2 regions of the Rhodoferax sp. LS1R11 genome follow, and region 1 is predicted to be linked to the other one. Evidence: predicted binding sites of a transcription regulator. Region 1 holds the regulator's gene; the other holds the start of a gene.
What was found. Region 1 encodes HrcA, which represses chaperone genes, less so after heat shock. Its sites were predicted from a motif close to TTAGCACTCNNNNNNNNNGAGTGCTAA; they were not measured.
Positions count from the first base shown of each region.

Region 2: groES (co-chaperone GroES) is a predicted target of HrcA. The motif match lies at 1,666-1,692, and genes of this name have one in related genera.

Region 1 covers NZ_JBWMAW010000003.1:85,918-89,325, reverse strand. The annotation lists gene AC097N_RS05130 (RelA/SpoT family protein) at 1-491, shown strand, start outside; gene greB (transcription elongation factor GreB) at 493-1,053, opposite strand; tRNA gene AC097N_RS05120 (tRNA-Arg) at 1,150-1,226, opposite strand; tRNA gene AC097N_RS05115 (tRNA-Ile) at 1,255-1,331, opposite strand; gene hrcA (heat-inducible transcriptional repressor HrcA) at 1,356-2,360, opposite strand; gene AC097N_RS05105 (NAD kinase) at 2,389-3,285, shown strand; gene recN (DNA repair protein RecN) at 3,288-3,408, shown strand, end outside.
Region 2 covers NZ_JBWMAW010000026.1:3,590-6,997, reverse strand. The annotation lists gene groL (chaperonin GroEL) at 1-1,221, opposite strand, end outside; gene groES (co-chaperone GroES) at 1,271-1,561, opposite strand; gene AC097N_RS20155 (hypothetical protein) at 1,878-2,447, opposite strand; gene AC097N_RS20150 (alpha/beta hydrolase) at 2,449-3,111, opposite strand; gene AC097N_RS20145 (DODA-type extradiol aromatic ring-opening family dioxygenase) at 3,108-3,408, opposite strand, start outside.

The sequences.
Region 1 (3,408 bases):
AACGGTTCTCTGCAAATGAGACGGTGTCGCAAGGCAGCGTCGTACTCGACGGCAGTGAAAACGCATCCGTTCGCTTCGCCACGTGCTGCAGGCCAATTCCCGGGGATGCCATCGTGGGCTATTTGGGTAGGGGCGAGGGCTTGATCGTGCATGCCGACGACTGCGCCATTGCCAAAAAGCTGAAACACAAAGACAGCGAACGATTCATTGGTGTCGAATGGTCAGATGAACCTGTTCGCGCTTTTGAGACAGAGGTGCTGGTCACCGTCACCAATGGCAAAGGCGTTTTGGCGCGGGTGGCAGCGGCACTTGCAACGGCAGAAGCAGACATCACCCACATTGACATGGAAGACGAAGCCGCACAGCAGGATGCTACAGACTTGCGTTTTATCATTGCCGTGCGCGACCAGACACAACTTGAAACAGCGCTGCGTAATCTGAGAAGAACACCCTCAGTACTCAAAGCCCAGCGGGCAAAGACAACGCGTTAATTTAGTTTAAATCTGGCTCAGGGTACTGAACATGAAGTACTTCGATTTCCACCACTCCAGCAGGCGTAAGCAACTGCAGCACATCCCCGGTTCGCGCTCTCAATAGCGTTCGGGCAATGGGCGACACCCAAGTCACTTGAGCATGTGAACTCTCTGCCTCATCAATTCCCAGGATAGTCACAGTCCGCGTCGCCCCCGTGTCTTCCATGTAGGTCACCGTCGCACCAAAAAATATCTGGTCGCTGCCATGATGAACTGCTGGATTGATGACCTCCATCTTCTCCACACGCTTGGTCAGAAAGTAGATTCGCCGATCAATCTCACGCAACCGCTTTTTCCCGTAGATGTAGTCTCCATTCTCCGATCGGTCGCCATTGCTGGCAGCCCAATGAACGATATCGACAATTTTGGGGCGCTCGTTGTCAATCAAGTCCAACAGCTCGTGGCGAATGCGCGCATAACCTTGAGGTGTGATGTAATTTTTCGCCCCAGCCGGCAACGATGGCAGCTGCAGCTCATCTTCATCTGCATCATCAGACTCTTTGGTGAAAGCCTTGTTCATGGCGACTCCAAAACTCAACGCTTGAGAAACCTTCTTGAAAGCAGAAGGCAAATAAGAAAAGGGCCTGTAACTTTACAGTTACAGGCCCTCACTTTTTGGTGCGGCTGGCAGGAATTGAACCCACGACCCCTTGGTTCGTAGCCAAGTACTCTATCCAACTGAGCTACAGCCGCTGAGAGATAAATTATAGCACTAAATAACTGGTGGGCCGTCACAGACTTGAACTGTGGACCAAAGGATTATGAGTCCTCTGCTCTAACCAACTGAGCTAACGGCCCGACCGAACCGCTGATTGTAAAGGCCTACTTGTGGTGACTCAGTGCGTTGCTGACTAATTTCGATGTGATATCCACAATCTGGATCATCCGGTCATAGGCCATGCGCGTCGGGCCAATGACTCCGAGGGTACCCACCACTTGACCATCCACCTCATACGGTGCACTGACGATCGACAAATCCTCGAATGGCACGACCTGGCTTTCGCCGCCAATAAAAATACGCACGCCCTCAGCCTGTCCAGCCACATCCAGCAAACGCATCAGCTGGGCCTTTTGTTCAAACAATTCAAATGCGCGTCGCAAGTGCCCCATGTCGTTCGAAAAATCGGTGACCGCCAAAAGATTCCTCTCACCTGAAATCACCACTTCATCCTGCGTCTCGGAAATGGCATCGGAACTCACGACCACCGCAGCCTGCATCAGACTGGCAATTTCGGAGCGAAGTGACTCAACCTCATTTTTCAACCGTTCACGAACCTGTTCGATCGCCAAGCCGACATAGTTGCTATTGAGGTAGTTGGCCGCCTCCACCAATTGGGATTGAGAGTAATCTGCCTCGGTAAAAATAACGCGGTTCTGCACGTCCCCTTCCGGCGACACGATGATGACCAGCAACCGTCGCTCTGAGAGTCTTAAAAACTCAATATGGCGAAATACCGACGAGCGGCGCGGCGCAATGACCACGCCGACAAACTGGGACAGACTGGAGAGCAGATTGGCAGCATTCGAAATCACTTTTTGCGGCTGATCCGGCGCCAGACTGTGCGATGCGAACTGCCCCTGATGCACCGTCAGCATCGTGTCGACAAACAGGCGGTAGCCGCGGGCCGTCGGGATTCGTCCGGCTGAGGTGTGCGGACTGGCAATCAGCCCCAACTCCTCAAGATCAGACATGACATTGCGGATGGTGGCGGGCGACAAGTCCAGCCCGGAGGCTTTTGACAGCGTGCGCGAACCCACGGGTTGCCCATCGGCGATGTAGCGCTCAACCAGCGCTTTCAATAACAACTTGGCACGATCATCCAGCATGAAGGCATTTTAGTGATGTAATTTGCGAATGAAATCTAAATTCCGGCATGTAGCACTGATTGGCAAATATCACGCGGTGTCTTCGGGTGCCGGCGGGGCTTCATCGCGTAGTGCGCTGGAAGACATCGCCCATTTTTTGCACGCCCGGGGTTGTGAGGTGTTTTTTGAACATGACACGGCGCACAACATGGGCATTGCGGGCTACCCGGTGTTGAGCGTAGCGGACATCGGTGCGCAATGCGATCTTGGGCTGGTGGTGGGTGGCGACGGCACGATGCTGGGCATAGGTCGCCAGTTGGCACATTTTGGTGTTCCGTTGATCGGCATCAACCAGGGACGACTGGGCTTTATGACGGACATCCCGTTTGACAACTTCAAGGCAACGCTTGCCCCGATGTTGCTGGGTGAATATGAAGAGGACCATCGCAGCCTCATCCACGCCAAAGTGATCCGTGACGGGCACTGCGTGTTCGACGCCCTCGCCATGAACGATGTTGTGGTGAACCGTGGTGCGACATCCGGCATGGTGGAGTTACGGGTGGAGGTGGATGGGCACTTTGTGGCCAACCAGCGGGCAGACGGGTTGATCATCGCCACCCCCACGGGCTCTACCGCCTATTCACTTTCCGCAGGCGGTCCACTGTTACACCCGTCCATACCGGGTTGGGTGCTGGTGCCTATTGCACCACATACTTTATCAAATCGGCCGATTGTCCTCGCCAATGCTGCGGAGATAGCTATCAAAGTAGTAGCAGGAAGAGATGCCAGCGCCAGTTTCGACACGCAGTCGCTGGCATCCTTGCTGCACGGTGACCGCATCGTAGTGACCCGATCAGAGCATCATGTGCGTTTTTTGCATCCCAAAGGGTGGTCTTACTTTGACACACTGCGCCAGAAACTGCATTGGAATGAAGGAGTAGCCTGACCGTGAGCTTGAAACGTATTGTCTTGCGTGATTTCGTGATCGTCAGTGAGCTAGACCTCGATCTGGCCAGCGGATTCACCGTCCTGACCGGGGAAACCGGTGCCGGCAAATCGATCCTGATCG
Region 2 (3,408 bases), on a different contig from region 1:
CACAGCAGCGCGGGTAGCGTGCAGGGCATCTTCAACGCGGGCTTTCTTCTCTTTCATTTCGACTTCGGTGGCAGCGCCAACCTTGATCACGGCAACACCGCCAGCCAATTTGGCCACGCGCTCTTGCAGTTTTTCACGGTCGTAGTCAGAAGTGGCTTCTTCGATTTGCACGCGAACTTGCTTGACGCGGGCTTCGATGTCAGCAGCAGCGCCAGCACCGTCGATGATGATGGTGTTTTCTTTGCCCACTTCGATGCGCTTGGCAGAGCCGAGGTCAGCCAAAGTCACTTTTTCGAGCGACATGCCAACTTCTTCAGCAATGACCTTGCCGCCGGTCAGGATGGCGATGTCTTCCAACATGGCCTTGCGACGATCGCCAAAGCCAGGCGCCTTGACAGCCACAACCTTCAGGATGCCACGGATGGTGTTGACCACCAAAGTTGCCAGGGCTTCGCCTTCGACATCTTCAGAGATGATCAACAAAGGACGGCCGGACTTGGCGACTTGTTCCAGGGTAGGCAGCAGGTCACGGATGTTGCTGATCTTCTTGTCGTACAACAACACGAAGGGGTTGTCCAACAAAGCGGCTTGCTTTTCTGGGTTGTTGATGAAGTAGGGTGACAGGTAGCCACGGTCAAACTGCATGCCTTCAACCACGTCGAGTTCGGAGTCAAGTGACTTGCCGTCTTCAACCGTGATGACGCCTTCTTTGCCCACTTTGTCCATCGCATCAGCAATGATCTTGCCAATGGCTTCGTCAGAGTTGGCAGAGATGGAGCCAACTTGAGCGATTTCCTTGGACGTGGTGGTGGCTTTGGAAGCCTTCTTCAGCTCGGCAACCAGGGCTGACACAGCCTTGTCGATACCGCGCTTCAGGTCCATGGGGTTCATGCCAGCAGCCACGTACTTCATGCCTTCGTGAACGATGGCTTGAGCCAGCACGGTAGCGGTTGTTGTACCGTCACCAGCGATGTCAGACGTCTTGGAAGCCACTTCCTTGACCATCTGCGCACCCATGTTTTGCAGCTTGTCTTTGAGTTCGATTTCTTTGGCGACGGACACACCGTCTTTGGTCACGGTAGGGGCGCCGAAAGAGCGCTCCAGAACCACGTTACGGCCTTTGGGGCCGAGAGTTACTTTGACCGCGTTGGCCAAAATGTTCACGCCTTCAACCATGCGTGCGCGGGCTTCGCCGCCGAAAATTACGTCTTTTGCTGCCATGATGATGACTCCAGATTCAGTTAATTAAGAGGAAAGGAGAGAAGAAGAATTACTTCTCGACGACTGCGAACAGGTCGTCTTCTTTCATGACCAACAGCTCATCGCCGTCAATCTTGACGGTCTGGCCGCTGTACTTGCCAAACAAAACGCGGTCACCGACCTTGACGTTCATGGCGAGCAGTTCACCCTTGTCGTTTTTCTTGCCAGGACCAACAGCCAAGACTTCACCTTGATCAGGCTTTTCAGCAGCGCTGTCAGGAATGACGATGCCAGAGGCGGTTTTGGTTTCGTTTTCCACGCGTTTGACAATCACGCGATCTGCGAGAGGGCGAAGTTTCATGGGATCTCCTTGAGTTTTGAAACAGAGGTTGAAAACTAGAGTGCCAACTTGGAAAAGCTGGCGCTCGTTATTTTGAGGAGGCAAATGCGGGCGGTTCAAACCTGCTAGCACTCAACTCCTACGAGTGCTAATGATAAGGGCATTTGGCAAACATTCAAGAGGGGGCAGGGTAAAACCCCATGTTTTGGAGCCAGTTGCGGAACGCCGCTGATCTTTCCACTCTGCGCCATTAAACATTCCACTGTTGCCGTTTCCCAAATGAATTCGGGCCCTCCCAGCCTCGCAGCCATATACTTTCCATCAACAACTTTCTGAATCAGCTTGACTCAGGTGTATCGTGGGTTGGCCCGCCCATTTGCTGCAAATTTCGCATGAACTTCACGTTGTCGAAATTCAAGTGATGCATGAACTCCCGCAGAATCAACAAGGTCGCCGTGAATCTGGGGTCATCCGGAATGTCTACTTGCGATGCGGGCCTGCCTTCGGATCTGGCGGCAAGTTGGTCGAACAGTCTTTCCACCTGTTCAATGCTTAGTGTTCTCGTCAACCCATCCGGGCAGCCCAGCATGTGGGCCATGTCATCAACCCGTTCATCCGTCGAATAAAGTGGGGCGCGTCCTTGGGCGACTGCACGGGCGCGCGTGACTTCGTCCTCAACGGCCATGATGGCGTTTTCGATCTCAAGCGGCGAGGGTGGATTGTGTTTAAAAAAATCGATGGATGTCCGACTGGCGCCCATCTCCAGCAGCAGCACCTGGTCGGGTTCAACGCCCGTGCCGGATGCAACCCAGGTCTGGTCGTCGCCGATGTGCAGTAGCACGATCGGGGCGGCAGGCGACGCACTCTTGCGAAGGTTGGCGTAGCCCTGGTGGATCGCATCTTTCATGTCAAGGCCCTAACGTGATGGTTTGTAACCAGGACAAAAAGTCCGCCTGCATAGGGGCATTGATGGTGTGGTCTATCGGGTACCGCCGGGACAGGTGTGCCACGCCCAAGTCACTGAGAACTTGCTCTGAGCGCTGCGCCCATACCACCGGCAGTTTGCTATCGTACTCGCCGTGCCCAATGAATGCGCGCAGGTTTTTCAACTGCGCTGGGTCGGCGATGTGCGGCTTGAGTTCAGGCAGGATTCGCCCCGACAAGATCGCAAACCCGGCAACGCGCTGTGGCGCGCTCAGCGCAACGCTGGCGCTCAAAATACCCCCTTGACTGAATCCGGCAATCACCGTTTTCTGGGGTGCAATGCCGTAGGACTGCTGCAGTTTCTCCACAAATCGGATCAAGGTCTGGCGGCTTTGCTCGGCCTCGGTCTCGACGATCACCGGACCCGCGCTGGTGAAGTTCACTCGAAACCAAGCGTATTGTCCCGCGCCCAAAGTGATGGGGCCGCGTGGCATGACGACGAGCGTGTCCGGGTCTGCCGTGTGGGCCAGGTTGACGAGATTGGTCTCGTTGCCACCCACGCCGTGCAAGAGCAGCAACAGCGCTTTGGGATTCGCCGGCTGCGGATGTTTCGCCAGAAACATCAAATCAAATTGGGTGTTCATCATTTAAGTCCCCATACATAAGATTCCATTGATAGAACGCCGTTGCTGACGCCCCCCTGCAACACGCCCACTTCGTCCGTCTCGGTGGTGGCCCCCATGGCGATCAGCAAGGGAAGAAAATGCTCCTCGCTGGGATGGGCGCGTTCGGCGTGCGGTGCGTCATGGCGGTAGTCGATCAATTGCTTGACTCCTTTGGCGCGCACCGCAGTCTGCACCCAATCGGTGAATTCCTGGGTATAGGCTTCGGGTTTGCTGCCTGAGTGTCGAAATTCGTACAGGTTGTGCGTCATGCTGCCGGAG